DNA from 2 places in the Brachybacterium sp. AOP29-B2-41 genome. Region 1 is predicted to be linked to the other one. Evidence: riboswitches for the same ligand, from Rfam matches in the RefSeq annotation. Region 1 holds a riboswitch; the other holds the start of a gene.
What was found. Region 1 has a riboswitch for FMN ahead of pnuC (nicotinamide riboside transporter PnuC). Riboswitches for the same ligand answer to the same signal wherever they lie in the genome.

Region 1 (9,177 bases):
CAACGCCGTGCTGCGCCGCGTCGGGGAGAAGGACCTCCCGCAGTGGCTGCTCGAGGTCGCCCCCGACCGCGAGCAGGATCCCACCGGGCACCTCGCCGTGGTGCACTCCCACCCGCGCTGGGTGGTCCGCGCCCTGAGCGACGCCCTGGCCGGCCACGGCCGTTCCCGCGACGAGATCGATGAACTGCTGGCCGCCCAGAACGCGGCACCGTCGGTCTCGCTGGTGATGCGACCGGGCCTCACCGACCTCGACGAGCTGATCGACCACGGCGCGAGCCAGGGCCGGCTGAGCATCTTCGCGGCCTCCTGGCCCTCCGGCGACCCCGGCGGCATGGACCCGGTCAAGGAGGGCCGCGTCGCCGTGCAGGACGAGGGCAGCCAGCTCGCGGCCCTCGCCCTCGCACTCGGCGCCGACGACCTGGTCCTCGCCGAGGACCACCACTGGCTGGACCTCTGCGCAGGCCCCGGCGGCAAGGCCGCGCTGCTGGGCGGACTGACCGTCGGCCACGACGCGGACCTGCTGGCGGTCGAGCTCCAGGAGCATCGCACCGAGCTCGTCAACCGGGCCGTGGCCACCTTGCAGGAGGCCGGCTGCGAGATCACCACCCGCACCGCCGACGGCACCACCATCGGCAGCGAGCTGCCCGGCCGCTTCTCCCGCGTCCTCGCCGACGTCCCCTGCTCCGGGCTCGGTGCCCTGCGGCGCCGCCCCGAAGCCCGCTGGCGCCGCACCCCCGCCGACATCGGCCAGCTGGGCGGGATCCAGCGCGGGCTGCTCACCTCGGCCCTGGACGCCGCCGCGCCCGGGGGAGTGGTGGCCTATGTGACCTGCTCCCCGCACCTGGCCGAGACCCGCCTGATCGTCGCCGACGTGCTCAAGCGGCGCGACGACATCGAGCAGCTCGACGCGCGCGACGCGGTGCGCGCCGGGATGCTCCCCGCAGTCCGGCAGGACGTCGAGCTGGGCGAGGGCCCCGCGGTCCAGCTGTGGCCCCACGTCCACGGCACCGATGCGATGTACATCCACCTGCTGCGCAAGCAGCCCGCCCCCACCGAGGAAGGACTCCCGACGGCATGATCACCCCGTACTCGACCGACGGCCACTACATCCACCCCAGCATCCTCAACGCCGACTTCATGAGCATCGGCAGCGAGCTCGACAAGATCTCCAGCGCCGACAGCGTCCACGTCGATGTGATGGACAACCATTTCGTGCCGAACCTGACCTTCGGTCCCTCGATGGTCGAGCAGATCGTCGAGCGCAGCACGATCCCGGTCGATGCGCACCTGATGATCGCCGACGCCGACACCGAGGCTCCCGCCTATGCGGAGGCCGGTGCCGCGTCCGTCACCTTCCACCTGGAGGCCGCCCGGGCCCCGGTCAAGCTCGCCCGTGACCTGCGCAGGAAGAACGTGCAGGTCGGCGTCGGCCTTCGACCTGCTTCCGCGGTCGAGCCGATCCTCGACATCATCGGCGAGTTCGACATGCTGCTGATCATGACCGTCGAGCCCGGCTTCGGCGGCCAGAGCTTCCTGGACACCATGCTCCCCAAGATCCGTCGGGCGCGCGCGGCGATCAGCGGGGCCAACCTCGAGGTGTCGATCCAGGTCGACGGCGGGGTCAGCCGGGAGACCATCGAGCGCTGCGCGGAGGCCGGGGCGAACGTCTTCGTGGCGGGGTCTGCGATCTATCGGGCCCAGGATGCGGCCGCTGAGATCTCTGCCCTGCGCGAACTTGCCCGGGGCCACGCCGCCCACTGACCTGCGGCTGCGCCGCCCCCTGACCTGCGCCACGCCGCCCACTGACCTGCGGCTGCGCCTCCTGCTGATCAGCGCGGTCGCCTCCACCGTGTCCCCCGCCCCGTCACCTGCGTTCATGCGCTCTCCGGTGGCGGGGCCGACGGTCTAGGATGATCTGGTCACGACCAGTGACGTGCTCCGGGGTCGGTGAAATTCCGAGCCGGCGGTGATAGTCCGCGACCCGCTTCGGCGGTGGAGCCGGTGAAATTCCGGCGCCGACAGTACAGCCTGGATGAGAGGCGCACGTCCTGCATGTCCCAGGGCGCCCTCGGCGCGCGCTGGCGCCATGCCGGAACCCTTTTCCCCCGGAGCCACTGCATCCGACGGCGAAAGGACCGACATGGATTTTCTGCAGTGGCTCTTCGACGCGCGAATCGATTTCGCGGGCGGACAGTTCCTACTCCTGCGAGAGGTGCTCGGCAACGTCTTCGGACTGCTCAGCGCCCTCGGCGGCATGCGACGGAAGGTATGGGCCTGGCCCATCGGCATCGTCGGCAATGTGCTGCTGCTGACGGTGTTCATGGGCTCGGTGTTCGGCAACCCGAACTCCGTGGACCTGCTGGGGCAGGCCGGACGCCAGGTGATGTTCATCGCCACCAGCATCTACGGCTGGCAGCGGTGGCGGCAGGCGAAGCACGACGGCGGCACCGCAGTGGAGCCCGAGTGGGCCTCCTGGGGGACTCGCGTCCTGCTGCTGGTCGCGCTAGTGGGCGGCACCGCAGCGCTGACCCCCCTGTTCCGGATGCTCGGCTCCTATGAGCCGGTCTGGGCTGACGCCTGGATCTTCATGGGCAGCCTGCTGGCGACCTTCGGGATGGCCAAGGGCTGGGTCGAGTTCTGGCTGATCTGGGTCGCGGTCGACATCGTCGGCGTCCCGCTGCTGCTCGATGCCGGGTACTACGCGAGCGCATTCATGTATCTCTTCTACGGAGCCTTCACCCTGACGGGGTTCTTCGTCTGGTGGGGTGTGCGCAGCCGCCGCCAGGTGGAGGAGACGCGGGTGACGGTGGAGACCGCCCATCTCGATCCCACGGTGCGCAAGGAGTGACTCGCCTTCCAGCAGGTGGTCCTCTGAACGGGCCACCTGCCGGAACGCGTATCCTGTCGGCGTGAAGGATTTCGAGGCACTGTTCGCCGAGCTGACTGAGAAGGCCCGTACCCGACCTGAGGGGTCGGGCACCGTCCGCGAACTCGATGGCGGGGTCCATCAGATCGGCAAGAAGATCGTCGAAGAGGCCGCCGAGGTGTGGATGGCCTGCGAGCACGAGACCGATGAGGACGCCGCCATGGAGATCAGCCAGCTGCTCTATCACGTGCAGGTGATGATGATCGCCAAGGGCATCTCGCTCGAAGACGTCTACCGACAGCTCTGACCCACCAGCTCCGACCCGCGCCGGTCTGCGGTCGAAGGTTCGCACCCGGTCCCGCGGTCTCCGGCTCTTCCGCCGTTGCCTCCGCATCCTCCGGGCTTGCAGCGTCTCGCCGCCTCCATCCTGTTCCTCTCCGTCCCACCCCCACTCGTGGCCGCCGCGGCGGCCGAGGAGGATCCGTGCTCCGCATCGCCGTCCCCAACAAGGGCGCCCTGTCCGATCCCGCCGCCGATCTGCTCCAGGAGGCCGGCTACCGGCGCCGCGGCACGGCCAAGGAGCTCGTCGTGGTCGACGAGGAGAACGGCGTCGAGCTGTTCCACCTGCGCCCGCGGGACATCGCGGTGTACGTGGGCTCCGGCACGGTGGACGTCGGCATCACCGGCCAGGACATGCTGCTGGACTCCCGCACCCCGGCCGATGAGATCCTGCCGCTGGGCTTCGCGCGGTCGACCTTCCGCTTCGCCGCGCCAGCGGGAACCCGCCGCGACGCCTCGGAGCTGCAGGGCGCCCGCATCGCCACCAGCTACGAGAACCTCGTCGAGGACTACCTCGCCGAGCGCGGCGTCACCGCCGAGGTGGTGCACCTCGACGGGGCCGTCGAATCCTCGATCCGGCTCGGGGTCGCGGATGTGATCGCCGATGTCGTCGAGACCGGCAGCACGCTCCGCCAGGCGGGCCTCGAGCCCTTCGGCGAGGCGATCATGACCAGCGAAGCGGTCCTCTTCTCCCGCCCCGGGCTCGAGCTCGACGAGGACGGCACCCACTCCCTCGAGGTCCTCGCGCGACGCATCCGCGGGGTGCTGGTGGCGCGCGAGTACGTGATGCTCGACTACGACATCCCCACGGCCCTGCTCGAGCGCGCCGTCGAGATCACCCCCGGCCTGCAGTCTCCGACGGTCTCCCCGCTGCACGGCGGGGAGTGGTCCGCGGTGCGCGCGATGGTGGACACCCGCTCCGCCCACCGCATGATGGATGACCTCTACGACGCCGGGGCCCGCGCGATCCTGGTCACCGCGATCCAGGCCTGCCGCATCTGAGACGCCGATGAGCACCCCCGCAGCGGATCAGCAGCCGGGGGAGAGCCGTGCCTCGATCGTGCTGCGTCCCCGGGCGGTACGGGTGGCCGCCTACCTCAGCGCCACCATCGTGATGGCGGGGATGATCGGCGGCGCGGTGATGATCACCAGCTTCCAATGGGGTGGACGGCTCGGACTGGTCGCCGTCGGCGTGCTGGTCTTCATCTTCTGCCATCTCGAGGCCTCGGTGACGGTCACCGCCCGCCCCGAGGTGCTGGTCGTGCGCAACCTGATGAGCACCCGCACCCTGGAGTGGGCCGAGGTGATCGGGATCAGCTTCCCGATGGGCGACCCCTGGGCGCACCTGGACCTGGCCGACGGCTCGACCCTCGCCCTGCACGCGATACAGCGCTACGACGGCGATCGGGCGATCGCCGCTGCGCATCTGCTGCTGGGGCTGGTGCAGGAACGGGGCGAAGCGGTCGGCGACTGAGCTCGATCGTCGTCACGAGGCTCTCGGGGCCTGAGATCGGTCCTCGCAACGAGGCTCTCAGGGCCTGAGCTCGGTCGTCGGGCTGGGGGCTCAGGGACCGGCGTCAGGCCCGCGGCGCGAGGGACGCGGCGCAGCGTCCCGCGAGCGCCGCGTACTGGAACGCCCAGGGATCCTCCGCCAGAGTGCGACCCATCGTGGTCATCCGCACCGGCATGTCCTCCAGCGCATCCCGCAGGCCCTTGGCATCGACCTCGGTGAGCTGGTGCCGCACTCCGCGCTTCTCCGCCGGCTTGAGGATCGTGGTTTTCACCTGTTTCCGTACAGACTCATGAAATGCGTTGTGCCGGCTGTCGTTGCGGGGGAGCACGGGCAGGTGGACAGGGGCGAGCAGCGCACGGCCATAGGTGGTCGAAGAATGATGGGACAGGCCCCGATGTCGCTTGCGCTCATCGGCACCGGAGACCCGCAGCGTCGCGACGGGGCGGCCGCCGAGCACCGAGGCGGCATGGACCGCCTCGGCCGCCTGCACTCCGGAGAATCCCCAGCCGGTTCCGGTGCCCAGATTGCCGGGCCCCTGGATCACGATCGCGACGTCGGCGCCGACCACGTGCTTCGCCCCGAGCAGCGCCGAGTGCACGGTCACGGCCTCGAGATCACCGCCGAAGGACTGACCGGCGCTGATCACGGAGGCCAGCAGATCAGCTGACCGCAGCCGAGCGGTGATCCGGGAGTAGGCCGCAGGCAGTGCGGCGGCGTCCGTGTGCACGTAGGCGATCTTCGCTGTGCGCCGCTCGGCCCGGATGCCCGCGATGATGGCGGGCAGCGAGGAGTGGAGATCGGCGACCACGACCGGCATCCCGGCGATGTCCTTCGCGGCGCGGACCGTCTCGTAGTGCTCCCCTCCGGGATCATCGAGCGCGTCGACCATGGTCTGCATCGGGGTATAGCGGGCCTTCACCATGTGCCCGCTGCTCTCCGTCGCCTCGGGGAGCACATCGAGGCGGGCCACCACCATGGCGTCCCCGCCGGTGCCCAGCTCCCGGCGGAGCGCATTCGTGTTCAGCAGCACCCGTTCGCCCGACCGAGGTGTGCCGGTCAGCTCCCGATAGGCGATCGCGGTGAGCGTTCCCGCCTCGTCATCGAGCTCGATCTCGAGCCGATCCACACCGTGCCAGGAGCTCAGCGCGTCCTTCACGGTTCCCCGTTCCCATCGCAGCATGAGCACAGCCTAGAGCCGCGGCGCGGAAGCGGCCCATTCGGCCTGCCCTGCCGGATAGTCTGACTGCGTGGCTTCGAAGAATGTGGAGAGACTCCTCAACGTCATCATGACGATCGGCTCCCGGCGACGGATCGATCGCGCCAAGCTCTTCTCCGTCATCCCCGATTACGCGAATGCGGTCTCCGACCAGGCGGCGGAGCGGATGTTCGAGCGCGACAAGGCCGCGATCCTCGAGCTCGGGCTGCCCCTGGCGACCGAGCGCGATGTGCTCGACGAGAACACGGTGCACTACCGGATCGAGACGGCCCGCTCCGGAGCGGTGCTGGATCTCACCACCGAGGAGTACACGGTGCTGCTCGCGGCGAGCCGTGCCTGGGACGCGGCCGCAGCCGGCGGAGCGGCCCGCCGGGTCCGCTCCAAGCTGCTGAGCCTCGGGCATGACGCCGACCCCGATCTGCTGCGACGCACCCCGCGCGGTGCGGTCGAGTCGCTGCCCGTGCTCTCGCCGCTGCTGGACTCGGTCGTGGGCGGCAGGACCGTCCGCTTCACCTATCGCGCCACCCACGGCGCCCCGTCGGAACGTCGGGTGGAGCCCTGGGTGGTCGGTGTGCACGAGGGGCATTGGTACGTCTACGGCTGGGACCTGGACCGTTCGGCTCCGCGTCTCTTCCGCGCCTCCCGCATCGAGTCCTTCCCTGCGGATATCTCCGCGGCCCGGCAGCCCCGTCCCGAGAACACGGATCTCTCGGGAGTGCTCGAGCGCATGCTCGACAGCGATGATCGTGACGCCGCCGTGCTGCGTGCGGCGCCGTACAAGGCGCTGTCGCTGCGTGACCGGGCCGGCGCGGCGCTCGAGGCGGAGCACCTCACCCTGCCGAGCCTTCCGCGTCCCGCCGCCCGGCGCCTGCTGCTGGGCGACATCCGCTGGGTCGAGCTGCTCGAACCGCATTCCTGGCGGGCTGAGCTCGCCCAGGTCCTGAGCGCGATCGCGGATCTGCACGAGCAGGAGCCGCAGCTCTCAGAGCTCGAGTCGGCGACCGGTCGCCCGACGCCCAGGATCCGGCTCACCCCGCAGAGCGGCGATCATCTCTCGCGACTGATCTCCGCGGCTTCCTATGTGCTCAGCCGTGGCGAGGCCGATCTCGCGGAGCTCGCCGAGGCCCTCGCCATCACCGAGAAGCAGCTGGTGACCGATCTGCAGGTGCTGTTCGTCTGCGGTGACATGGGCGACGGCTGGGAGGACCTGATCGAAGCGGAATGGGAGCACGGGACCGTGCGGGTGCGCAACGCCGAGCCGCTGCGCCGTGCCCTGAGCCTCAGCGCGGTGGAGATCACCGCGCTGCTGGCAGGGTTGGCGGCCCTCGAGCCTGTCGCAGGTCAGGCCGAGCAGACCGTGGCCGCGGCGCGAGCCAAGCTGCTGGCCGGCGCAACCGGCGGCCCCGCCGATTCCGTGGCGGTGCCCACCCGCTCCGACCTGGCCGATGCGATCTCCGCGGACGAGATGGCAGCCCGCACCGCGGACCGTGCGGAGGCGGTCCTGGCCGCAGTGCACGCAGCGCTGCGTGCGGAGCCCGGCACAGAGGACGGACAGCTCGTGATCCGCTACTCCTCCTCCGACCGGCCCGGCACCAGCGTGCGCAGGATCCGGCCGCTGCGCATCGAGAGCGATGGTGTGCGCTCCTACATGCTCGCCGAGTGCGAGCTCGCCGGTGCCGAGCGCCGGTTCCGTCTGGATCGCGTGGTCGAGATCCTGCCCGCCGGCACCCCGATGAGCCGCGCCGGCGCGGGGGAGCAGCAGGCCCTGGCCGGGCGCGTCGAGGGGGAGGTCTGGCTGCGGCTCGAACCCGCCGGACACTGGATCGCCGAGTCGTTCGGGGCCGTCGAGATGCGCGACGGCGGGGACGGCGAGGCCTTCGCCCGGCTGGACTCGCCGGTGCTGGCGCCGCTGGTGGACGCGGTGCTGGAATCCGCCGGCGCGGCCGAGGTGCTCGTACCGCGTGATCTCAGAGACACGATCGTGACCGTTGCGCGGGACGGCGCGGTACGTCACACCTCGTAGGAGCCGCTACCCTGGGACGACCCGCCGTGCGGTGGGCCGAGTCGCCACCGTGGCGACCCGTCCGGCGCCCAGTCCGCTGTGGGATGATAGGTGCGCCCGCGCTGTCTCGTGGCGCTGTTGAAAGGGACTTCCATGAACTTCTTCCGCAACCCCTGGGCGATCGTCCTGCTGATCGTGCTGGTGATCCTTCTGTTCGGCGCCAACAAGCTCCCGGGCCTGGCCCGCAACATGGGCAAGTCGATGCGCATCTTCAAGAGCGAGGTCGAGGAGCTCCGCGGCGAGGAGAAGCCCGCCGACGAGGACGAGGAGGACGATCGTCCGGTCCGCTCCACGCGCTCGCGTGAGGACCGCGACAGCCGTTCCCACGACGACCGCGAGTACAACCCTCGCGATGACGCGGACCGCGGCCGCGAGCCGATCCGCGCCCACGACGACGACGATTCCTACCGTCGCGACTGAGCATCTCGGCGCAGAGCGCGCCGTCGACAGCGGGCCCGGGTGGGAGACCGTCCGGACCCGGAGCGCTGGGAGGAAGCAGATCCGTGGCGAGTGATACGCAGGGACGCGAGCAGACCGAATCGGAGCCCGCGAATAAGTCACGCAGGGACCCCGAAGGACGGATGTCGCTCGGCGAGCATCTCGTCGAGCTGCGCAACAGGCTGATGATCAGCGCGATCACCGTCCTGCTGCTCTCCATCGTGGGCTGGTTCCTGTTCCCGTGGGTCTTCGACGCCGTCAAGGCGCCGATCGAGGCAGCCAGCGAGGACTCCGAGCTCCAGTCGCTGATCAACTTCCAGGGCGTGGGCCAGGGCCTGAACGTCAAGCTGCAGATGGCCGCGTACATCGGCCTGATCCTGTCCTCACCGATGATCATCGCCCAGATCTGGCTGTTCGTGATGCCGGGCCTGCACAAGAACGAGCGCAAGTACGCCATCGGCTTCTTCGGCAGCGCGATCCCGCTGTTCTTCGTCGGCTGCGTGGCCGGTTACTGGGCCGTCAGCCAGCTGGTGCCGGTGCTGATGAGCTTCACGCCCACCGAGGGCTCGGTCTCGCAGATCATCCCCTACGACCAGTACCTCGCGCTGCTGATCAAGACCATGCTCGCCTTCGGCATCGCCTTCGTGATGCCGGTGGTGATGGTCCTGCTGAACTTCATGGGGCTGGTCAGCGGCAAGGCGATGCTCAAGGCGTGGCGCTGGATCATCTTCCTGAGCTTCGCC
Region 2 (9,177 bases), on a different contig from region 1:
CGACCTTCGCGGACTTCGAGAAGGAGCGGTCGGGCCGGTAGCCGCCGTCGTACATCGCGTAGACGATGCGGCGGTGGACGGGCTTGAGCCCGTCGCGCACGTCCGGCAGGGCGCGCGAGACGATGACGCTCATCGCGTAGTCGAGATAGGAGCGCTGCATCTCCTGGTTCAGGTCGACCTGGGTGATCCGGTCGACCTCGTGCTCGTCCAACGGATCCACCAGGGTGACCGTGCGCGAGGCGGCCTCCTCGGCGGAGATCTCGTGGGCGCCCTCGGGCGTCTCCTGGCCACCGATGCCGGCGCTCTGCGCGGGGGTGGTCTCCTCGCCCGGGGTCTGCTCCGGGCTCGGGTCCTGGTCGGGGCGCGGGGTCTCGTCTGGGTTCTGCGGGGTGTCACTCATGGGGCACAAGGCCTTTCAGATGGGGCCGATGGGTCAGGGCCCCCGGGGGCGCACGGCGGCCGGCGCCGCCCCGGGGTCCGACGATCAGATGTCGAGGAAGCGGACGTCCTTGGCGTTCTCCTGGATGAAGCGGCGCCGGGACTCGACGTCATCCCCCATCAGGACGGAGAAGATGGTGTCCGCATCGGCGGCCTCATCGACCGTGACCTGCTTCAACGTGCGCGTGTTGGTGTCCATGGTGGTGGACTGGAGTTCCTTCCAGTCCATCTCGCCCAGACCCTTGTAGCGCTGGATGCCGTTGTCCCGGGGGATCCTGCGGCCTGCCGCGCGACCGGCCTCGAGGCGCTCGTCCCGCTCGACGTCGCTGAAGACGTACTCGTGCGGGGCGTTGGTCCACTTCAGGCGGAACAGCGGCGGCATCGCGATGAACACGTGACCCAGCTCGATCAGCGGCCGCATGTAGCGGAACAGCAGCGTGAGCAGCAGGGTGCAGATGTGCTGGCCGTCGACGTCGGCATCCGCCATCAGGATGATCTTGTGGTACCGCAGCTTGGTGGCGTCGAAGTCCTCGCCGATGCCGGTGCCGAAGGCGGTGATCAGGGACCTGACCTCCTGGTTGTCCAGGGCTCGGTCCAGGCGTGCCTTCTCGACGTTCAGGATCTTCCCGCGGATGGGCAGGATCGCCTGGGTGCGGGGATCCCGGCCCATCACGGCCGAGCCGCCGGCGGAGTCGCCCTCGACGATGAAGATCTCGGACTCGGCGGGGTTGCGCGAGGCGCAGTCACGCAGCTTGCCGGGCATGCCGCCCGTCTCCAGCGGGGACTTGCGACGGGTGGCGTCGCGGGCCTTGCGGGCCGCCTCGCGGGCGGCCGCGGCGGCCTGGCCCTTCATGACGATGGACTTGGCCTCCTGCGGGTGGGAGACGAACCAGTCCTGCAGCTGATCGGTCATCACCTTGACCATGAAGGTCCGGGCGATGGTGTTGCCGAGCTTGGTCTTGGTCTGGCCCTCGAACTGCGGCTCGCCGAGCTTCACGGAGATGACCGCGGTCAGGCCCTCGCGGATGTCCTCGCCGGTGAGGTTGGCGTCCTTCTCCTTGAGCAGGCCCTGGGCGCGACCGTAGCGATTCACGATCGAGGTCAGCGAGGAGCGGAAGCCCTCCTCGTGGGTGCCGCCCTCGTGGGTGTTGATCGTGTTGGCGTAGGTGTGCACCGACTCCGAGTAGGCGCCGGTCCACTGCATCGCGACCTCGACGCTGATGTGCGCGTCGGTGTCCTCGGACTCGAAGGAGATGATGTCGGGGTGGATCACCTCGGCCCGCTTGGAGGTGTTGATGAACTCGACGAAGTCCTGCAGGCCGCGCTCGTAGTGGTACGAGATGGTGCGGGGGCCCTTGTCCTTCTCGGCGCCCTCCGCCTCGAGCTCGACGTCGACGATGTCGTCCTCGCCGTCGTCTCCCTGTTCCGGGAGGCGCTCGTCGGTCAGGGTGATGCGCAGTCCCTTGTTCAGGAACGCCATCTGCTGGAACCGCTTGCGCAGCGTCTCGAAGTCGTAGACGGTCTCGTCGAAGATCTCGTCGTCGGCCCAGAAGCTGATGGTGGTGCCGGTCTCGGTGGCCTCCTCGCCCTTCTCGAGCGGGGCCAGCGGGACGCCGCGGCTGTACGCCTGGCGCCAGACGTGACCCTGGCGGCGGATCTCGACCTCCATCCGGATGGACAGGGCGTTGACCACGGAGGAGCCGACGCCGTGCAGACCGCCGGAGACCGCATAGCCGCCGCCGCCGAACTTGCCGCCGGCGTGCAGGACGGTGAGCACGAGCTCGACCGCAGGCTTGCCCTCGGTGGGGTGCATGTCCACCGGGATGCCGCGGGCGTGGTCCACCACGCGCACGCCGCCGTCGGCCAGCAGCGTGACCTCGATGGTGTCGCCGTGACCGGCCATCGCCTCGTCCACCGAGTTGTCGACGATCTCCTGGACCATGTGGTGCAGGCCGCGCTCACCAGTGGAGCCGATGTACATGCCCGGACGCTTGCGGACCGCCTCGAGGCCCTCGAGGACCGTGATGTCCGAGGCCTCGTAGTGCTCGGGCGCACGGGCCGCACGCTCTCCGGCGGTGGGCTCCGTCGAGCCGGACTCGACCGGCACGGCACCCTCGCCCGGCACGGGGGTTGGGTCCGTCGTGCCCACGGGCACGTCCTGATCGGGCATGGGGCGGTCGCTGTCGCTCACCTGATGTGGCTCCTCGCAGTCCAGGGTCCCTCGGTCGGGAGAGCGCCGAGGGTGGTTCAGCAGACCAGGCGGACGGGACCGCCGACTCTTCGCACAGGCGGCCCACTGATGCCCGCGCGCGTGCGCGCGTGAGACATCCGTAGGCCACGGCGATCGAGCCGACAGCATCGAGTCCACGAGGACGTCGGAGGACGTCGGCCGAACCTCCCTGATTCTAGCGGAAATCGTCTCCTGAACCTATTCTCATGGCCTGTTCTGTGGACAACGTGACCCGGAACGGCCCTCAGATGGCCTGGAACCCCCTCGATTTCGACATCAACCTCCGTGGGACGGGGTCCCGTACCCCTCCCCGGGTCCTGTCGCGGCACAGGGGCGCCTGGCGTGCTCGCACCAGACGCCCCGATAGCCTCGGGCTCGCGGGAGCTCCCCTCAGCCTCGCGGGAGCTCCGAGGAGGCTCCGGCGCCGCTCCCGTTCAGCTCTCTCAGCACGCTCGCGGTGATCAGCGCAGCGGCCACCGCCTCGTAGCCCTTGTCCTCGCGCGAGTCCGCAAGCCCCGCCCGATCGAGCGCCTGCTCCTCGTCGTCGCAGGTCAGGAGGCCGAATCCGATCGGCACGCCGTGATCCAGGGCGACCCGGTTCAGGCCGTCCGTCGCCGCGGAGCACACATACTCGAAGTGCGGGGTGCCGCCGCGGATCACGACGCCGAGCGCCACGACCGCGTCGTGCTCGCGGGCCAGGGCGTCCGCGATCACCGGCAGCTCGAAGGAGCCGGGGGCGCGCACGACGGTCGGGGCGGTGATGCCGGCTTCGGCGGCGCCTCGCAGAGCGCCGGCGAGCAGTCCGTCCATGACCTGCTCATGCCAGGACGCCGCGACGATCGCGAGCCGGGTGGTGGGCTGGTGGGGGATCTGGGTGGTGGGGCTTCCGTGGCCGCTCATGCGGTCTCTCCTTCGAGGTGGGTGGTGGGGAGGTCGGGGAGATCGCGGAGGCGATGTCCCAGTCGGTCCCGCTTGGTGGTCAGATAGGTGAGGTTCTCAGGGGTCGGATGGGTGGTGAGGTCGGTGGTGCCGGCGACCTCGACGCCCCCGCCCACCAGGGCGTGGGCCTTCTCGGGGTTGTGGGTGAGCAGCTCGACGGCGCGCACCCCGAGGTGGGCGAGGATGCCGGGGACCGCGGCGAAGGAGCGGGCGTCCACCGGCAGGCCGAGGTCGAGGTTCGCGTCGACGGTGTCCCGCCCTGCGTCCTGCAGGGCGTAGGCGCGCAGCTTCTCGACCAGGCCGATGCCGCGGCCCTCATGGCCGCGCAGCAGGATCAGCACCCCTCGCCCGGCCGCGTCGATGCGGGCCAGGGACTCCTGCAGCTGGGGACCGCAGTCGCAGCGGCGGGAGCCGAAGACATCCCCGGTGACGCATTCGGAGTGCACCCGGGTGAGCACCGGGCCACCGGCGGTGACGTCTCCGCGCACCAGCACCAGGTGCTCGGCGGTGCCCTCGCGCACGGCGAGCGCCTGGAAGGTGCCGTGAGGGGTGGGCAGCGGGACCGGCGCCGTGATCTCGAGGGCTGGCTGATCCTCCCGCCTGCGGTATGCGGCGAGGTGCTCGATCGAGATCATCACCAGACCGTGCTGGTCGGCGAACTCGCGCAGGGCGGGGCCGCGCATCATCTCGCCGTCGTCGTGGACGAGCTCGACGATCATCCCCACCGCGGGCAGGCCGGCGAGGCGGGTGAGGTCGACGGCCGCCTCGGTGTGGCCGCGACGTTCGAGCACGCCGCCGGGCTTCGCGCGCAGAGGGAGCACGTGACCGGGACGGATGAGGTCTCCGGCCACGGTGTCCGCTCCGGCGAGGACCCGGAGGGTGCGGGCACGGTCGGAGGCGCTGATGCCGGTGGTCACGCCCTCGCTCGCGTCGACGCTCACGGTGTAGGCGGTGCGCAGCGGGTCGGCGTTCTCCCGCACCATGAGCGGCAGCTCGAGGGCGTCGGCCCGCTCTCCGCTCATCGGGGCGCACAGCAGACCGCTCGAGTGGCGCACGGCGAAGCCGATCAGGGCGGGGGTCGCGGCGGAGGCGGCCAGGATCAGGTCGCCCTCGTTCTCGCGGTCCTCGTCGTCGACGACGACCACGGCGTGACCGGCGGCGATCGCGGCGATCGCCTCCTCGACGGGATCCAGGCGCAGGGCGGTCATCGGGTCTCCTCAGTGGTGGGCAGCAGGCTTGCGGTGAGCTTCTCGACGTACTTCGCCAGCACGTCCACCTCGAGGTTCACGCGGTCGCCGACGTCGCGGCCACCGAGGGTGGTGCGGGCGAGGGTCTCGGGGATCAGGCCGATCGTGACCTGGTCTCCCTCGATCTCGGCGACGGTGAGGCTCACGCCGTCCACGGCGAGGGAGCCCTTCGCCACGACGTAACGCGCCAGACCGGCAGGCAGCGCGAGGTGCAGCAGGGTGGTCCCCTCCGCCTCCTCACGCCCGCTGACCTCGCCGACGCCGTCGACGTGGCCCTGCACGATGTGGCCGTCCAGGCGGCCGCCCGCCCGCACGCATCGCTCGAGATTCACGCGGTCCCCGGGCGCGAGGTCGCCGAGGGAGGTCGCGGCGAGGGTGGTGGAGATGACGTCCGCGCTCCAGAGCTCGCCCTCGTGCGCGGTCACGGTCAGGCAGCAGCCGTTCACGGCGATCGAGTCGCCGAGGGCGATGCCGTCGAGCACGTGCGGGGAACGGATCTGCAGGCGGGTGGGATCGGCGCCCGGGGTGAGCGACTCGACGGTGCCGAGCTCTTCGATGATGCCGGTGAACATGAGGATCCTTCCAGGTCAGGCGGGGTGGTTCAGACGATGGGGATCAAACGGTGGGGATCAGACGGTGCGGTTCAGGCGCTGCGGTTCGGGCGCTGCGGTTCAGGCGCTGCGGTTCGGGCGTTGCACGTCAGACGGCGCTAGTTGGCTGGTGGAGAGGGCCGGATGCGGGGGCGGAGGGTGAGGCGCAGATCCGTCGGCCCCTCCGGTGAGCGCAGCGGAGTGACATCGACCAGGTCCAGATCGAGCCGGTCGGTGAGGGTGGTGATGGAGAGGTCCGCGACGGCGGGGCGGCCGGCCCCGAGCAGCGTCGGGGCGAGGTGGAGGATCAGCTCATCCACCAGGCCCTCCCGCAGGAAGGCGGCCGCGAGGGTGGGCCCTCCTTCGAGCAGCACATGCCGGGCACCGCGATCGAACAGCTCCGCGAGGGCGGCCGACGGGTCGCGGGTGAGCAGCCGGATCTCCTCGCCGGCACCGTCGATGGCGGGCAGCGTGGGCGCCTCGCCGATGCCCATCACGGCCCGCAGCGGCTGTCGCGGATGCAGTGTCCCGTCGGGCCGACGGGCCGTGAGGGCTGGGTGGTCGATCCGGGCCGTGCCGGTGCCCACCAGCACGGTGTCGCAGGTGGTGCGCAGGAGGTGGACCTCTTCGCGGGCTGCGGGGCCGGTGATCCACTGGCTGGTGCCGTCGGCGGCGGCCGCGCGGCCATCGAGGGTGAGGGCGATCTTGGCGGTGACCAGGGGACGCTCGTGCCGCAGGCCGTGTTCCCAGCCTCGGTTGAGGGCTGCCGCAGCGCCGGCGAGATCGTCCGGTACGTCGAGCACGACGTCGATCCCGGCCTCGCGCAGGCGCTGGATGCCGCCACTCGCGACGGGGTTCGGATCGCGGCGGGCGATGATCACCCGGTGGATGCCGGCCTCGATCAGCGCCTCGGCGCAGGGGCCGGTGCGGCCCACATGGTTGCAGGGCTCGAGGGTGACCACGGCGGTCGCACCGGTCACGGGGACGGTCGCGCGGGAGAGGGCGTCGGCCTCGGCGTGCGGGGTGCCGGCGCCTCGATGGTGACCCTCGGCGAGGACCTCTCCGGCGGGGCTCAGCAGCACACAGCCCACACGGGGGTTCGGGCCCAGGGGCACCACGGGATCGGCCGCGATCTCGAGGGCTCGGCGCAGGGCCTGCCGTTCGGCATCCTCCAGCATGGTCTCTCCTCCGGTCCGCTGCTCGCGGTCCCGGAGGGAGAGGAAGGGTGTGCGGAGACGACGTCACCCAGGTCCACCGTGCGGCGCACCGGGGTGCGCGAAGACGGATCGCCCGAGGACGTCGTTCGCGTGCGCTTCCCATCCGGACTTTAACCGTCGGTCCAGGAGTTTCACCTGGTCAGCCGAGGGCCAGAGGCCATCGGGTCGCGGACTATCACCGCCGGCTCGGAATTTCACCGACCCCAGTGCACGCGAGCTTCATCAGCTCGTCAGGAGCCACCGTAGCAGGGCGCCGCCGGGAGATGACGGGGCGTGAACTGCGCATCACATCAGCCGGGACATCGTCCCCGTCCCTCACAGCAGGTCGATCAGGCACTGCCTCATCCGCTGATCTCCTGCCGTTCGTCCCTCACAGCACGTCGATCAGCCGTAGGTGTCCCGGGGGCCGCGCCAGGTCACGGTACGGCGGCCCTTCTTCCAGGTGCGCTCGGCCGCGGCGGGACCGGTCACCTTCAGCTCGGAGATCACATGGGAGCCCACATGCTCCTCGATCGTGGTGATCAGCTGGGGAGTGAGCATCCGCAGCTGCGAGGCCCAGGCAGAGGAGGACGCGCTGACCACCAGCACACCGTCGTCGAGCGACACCGGGCGGCAGTGGGTGGCGAGCCGTTCGCCGACGATCTCGTCCCACTCCTCGAGCACCCGCCCGGCGTTCATCCCCGCATTCCAGCCGAGGTTTCCCAGCACCTTCTTCAGCACGTTCTCGATCCCCTGCGGATCGCGCGGGTCGGGCCGGGATCCAGAATAGCCTGGGGCCCGGCCGGAACGGTCTCGCACGTCCCTGGCCTGCGTCTTCGCGGAGATGGGGAACAGTCCGCGGTCCCGAGCCGCGGCCCGAGAGCGGTTCACCGTGCGCCGGGCGAGCTCGAAGGGATCCTGCGGGGTGGGAAGCTGCGGCGGATCGAAGAGCACCTCGACGGCAGCGCCAGAGCGGCTCGCATAATCGTCGGCGGTGTGGTCGTCGGCGTCGTACGGATCGAACGAGCGGATGCTCGGCTCGAATCCAGATGCACGATCCGGCTCGTGGTCCGGCATCCGGCGGACCTCCGGGCGGTCACGACCCGGCCGGGTCGCGGACTGATCCGCCGCAGATCGCCGCGCGGGCGGAGGCGTGGATCCGCGCTCAGTCTCGGCGGCTGAGCTGTTCCCGCCGGACCAGGTGCCCAGGTCATAGGGGTTCGCGAGGCGGGGACGGGCAGTTCCGTCACCGCGGCCAGCACCGCCTTTTCGGCTCGTTCCACCGGCACGGCCCGTCACAGCCCGCCGCCGTTCTGACGTGGCACTGCCTCTCCCAGGCTCACCTCGACCACGTGGATCTCGCCGTCCAGAGAATCTGGGATGTCGGAATCGTTGGCGGTGGTGATCAGCACCTGGGAGGCACCGGTGACGATCCGACCCAGCCGCTCGCGGCGATAGGCGTCGAGCTCGCTGAACACGTCATCGAGGATCAGGATCGGCTCGCCGTCACCGAGATCCCCTTCTTCGAGACGCAGCAGATCGTAGGAGGCCAACCTCAGGGCGAGTGCGAGCGACCAGGACTCGCCATGGCTGGCATAGCCCTTGGCCGGGAACTCGTGCAGCCGGATCTCCATGTCGTCGCGGTGGGGTCCGGTGAGGGTGGCCCCGCGATCGATCTCCTCGTCGTGCCGGGCGGCGAGCATCTCCAGCATCCGGTCGTGGATCTCGCGCGTGGCGGGGAGGGTGCCCGGCAGGGTGCCCAGGCCGTCGAGCACCTCGGAGCGGTAGAGGATGTCCGCCGGGGAACTGACCTCGCCCCGCTGATCAGGAGGGAGATCCAGCGCCTGGTCTGCGCCTTCGTCGGTGGCGACGCGCAGGTACGAGTAGCCGAGGTGGGGGCGCAGGCGGTTGACCAGATGGAGGCGGGCGCGCAGCAGCTCCGCGCCATGGCGGGCGAGCTGCTGGTCCCAGACCTCGAGGGTCGAGGCAGCGGTGTCTGCGGGATCCAGCCCGCCGACGCTGCGGCCGCTTCCGCCGCGGCGCATCGACCGCATCTGCTTGAGCAGGTTGCCGCGCTGTTTGAGCACCCGGTCGTAATCGGCCTTGACCGAGGCGTAGCGCGGGGCGATGACGAACAGCAGCTCATCGAGGAATCGGCGGCGGCCTTCGGGATCGGCCTTCACCAGGCCCAGGTCCTCGGGGGCGAAGAGCACCGCCCGGACCTCGCCGAGCAGATCGCGCAGGCGGGAGATGTTCTGTCCCTGCCGCCGTGCCCGGTTGGACTTGCCTGGCGTGATCTCGAGGTCGATCTGGAGCGGCCGACCCGCACGCAGGAAACTCGCGCGGATGATCGCGGTGCTCTCGCCGCGGTGGACGAGGGCGGCGTCGTGCGGGACCCGATGGCTGGACAGGGTCGCGAGGTACCACAGGGCCTCGACGATGTTGGTCTTGCCCTGCCCGTTCTTCCCCACCAGCACGGTGATGCCGGGCTGAACCGGCAGGGAGAGCCGCTGGTAGGAGCGGTAGTCGGTGAGTTC

Region 2: linked by a shared signal. The riboswitch ahead of ribD (bifunctional diaminohydroxyphosphoribosylaminopyrimidine deaminase/5-amino-6-(5-phosphoribosylamino)uracil reductase RibD) and the one ahead of pnuC (nicotinamide riboside transporter PnuC) in region 1 are both predicted to bind FMN.

Annotation. Positions count from the first base shown of each region.
Region 1 covers NZ_JBQSXR010000003.1:171,787-180,963, forward strand. Annotated here, with positions in the region: gene ACT3T9_RS04520 (transcription antitermination factor NusB) at 1-1,078, shown strand, start outside; gene rpe (ribulose-phosphate 3-epimerase) at 1,075-1,761, shown strand; FMN riboswitch at 1,931-2,048, shown strand; gene pnuC (nicotinamide riboside transporter PnuC) at 2,141-2,848, shown strand; gene ACT3T9_RS04535 (phosphoribosyl-ATP diphosphatase) at 2,910-3,173, shown strand; gene hisG (ATP phosphoribosyltransferase) at 3,350-4,207, shown strand; gene ACT3T9_RS04545 (PH domain-containing protein) at 4,215-4,679, shown strand; gene ACT3T9_RS04550 (DUF3866 family protein) at 4,783-5,898, opposite strand; gene ACT3T9_RS04555 (WYL domain-containing protein) at 5,966-7,957, shown strand; gene tatA (Sec-independent protein translocase subunit TatA) at 8,090-8,416, shown strand; gene tatC (twin-arginine translocase subunit TatC) at 8,578-9,177, shown strand, end outside.
Region 2 covers NZ_JBQSXR010000008.1:19,810-28,986, reverse strand. Annotated here, with positions in the region: gene gyrA (DNA gyrase subunit A) at 1-400, opposite strand, end outside; gene gyrB (DNA topoisomerase (ATP-hydrolyzing) subunit B) at 485-2,629, opposite strand; gene ribH (6,7-dimethyl-8-ribityllumazine synthase) at 3,059-3,568, opposite strand; gene ACT3T9_RS09310 (bifunctional 3,4-dihydroxy-2-butanone-4-phosphate synthase/GTP cyclohydrolase II) at 3,565-4,815, opposite strand; gene ACT3T9_RS09305 (riboflavin synthase) at 4,812-5,426, opposite strand; gene ribD (bifunctional diaminohydroxyphosphoribosylaminopyrimidine deaminase/5-amino-6-(5-phosphoribosylamino)uracil reductase RibD) at 5,564-6,622, opposite strand; FMN riboswitch at 6,748-6,877, opposite strand; gene ACT3T9_RS09295 (DciA family protein) at 7,046-7,717, opposite strand; gene recF (DNA replication/repair protein RecF) at 7,936-9,177, opposite strand, start outside.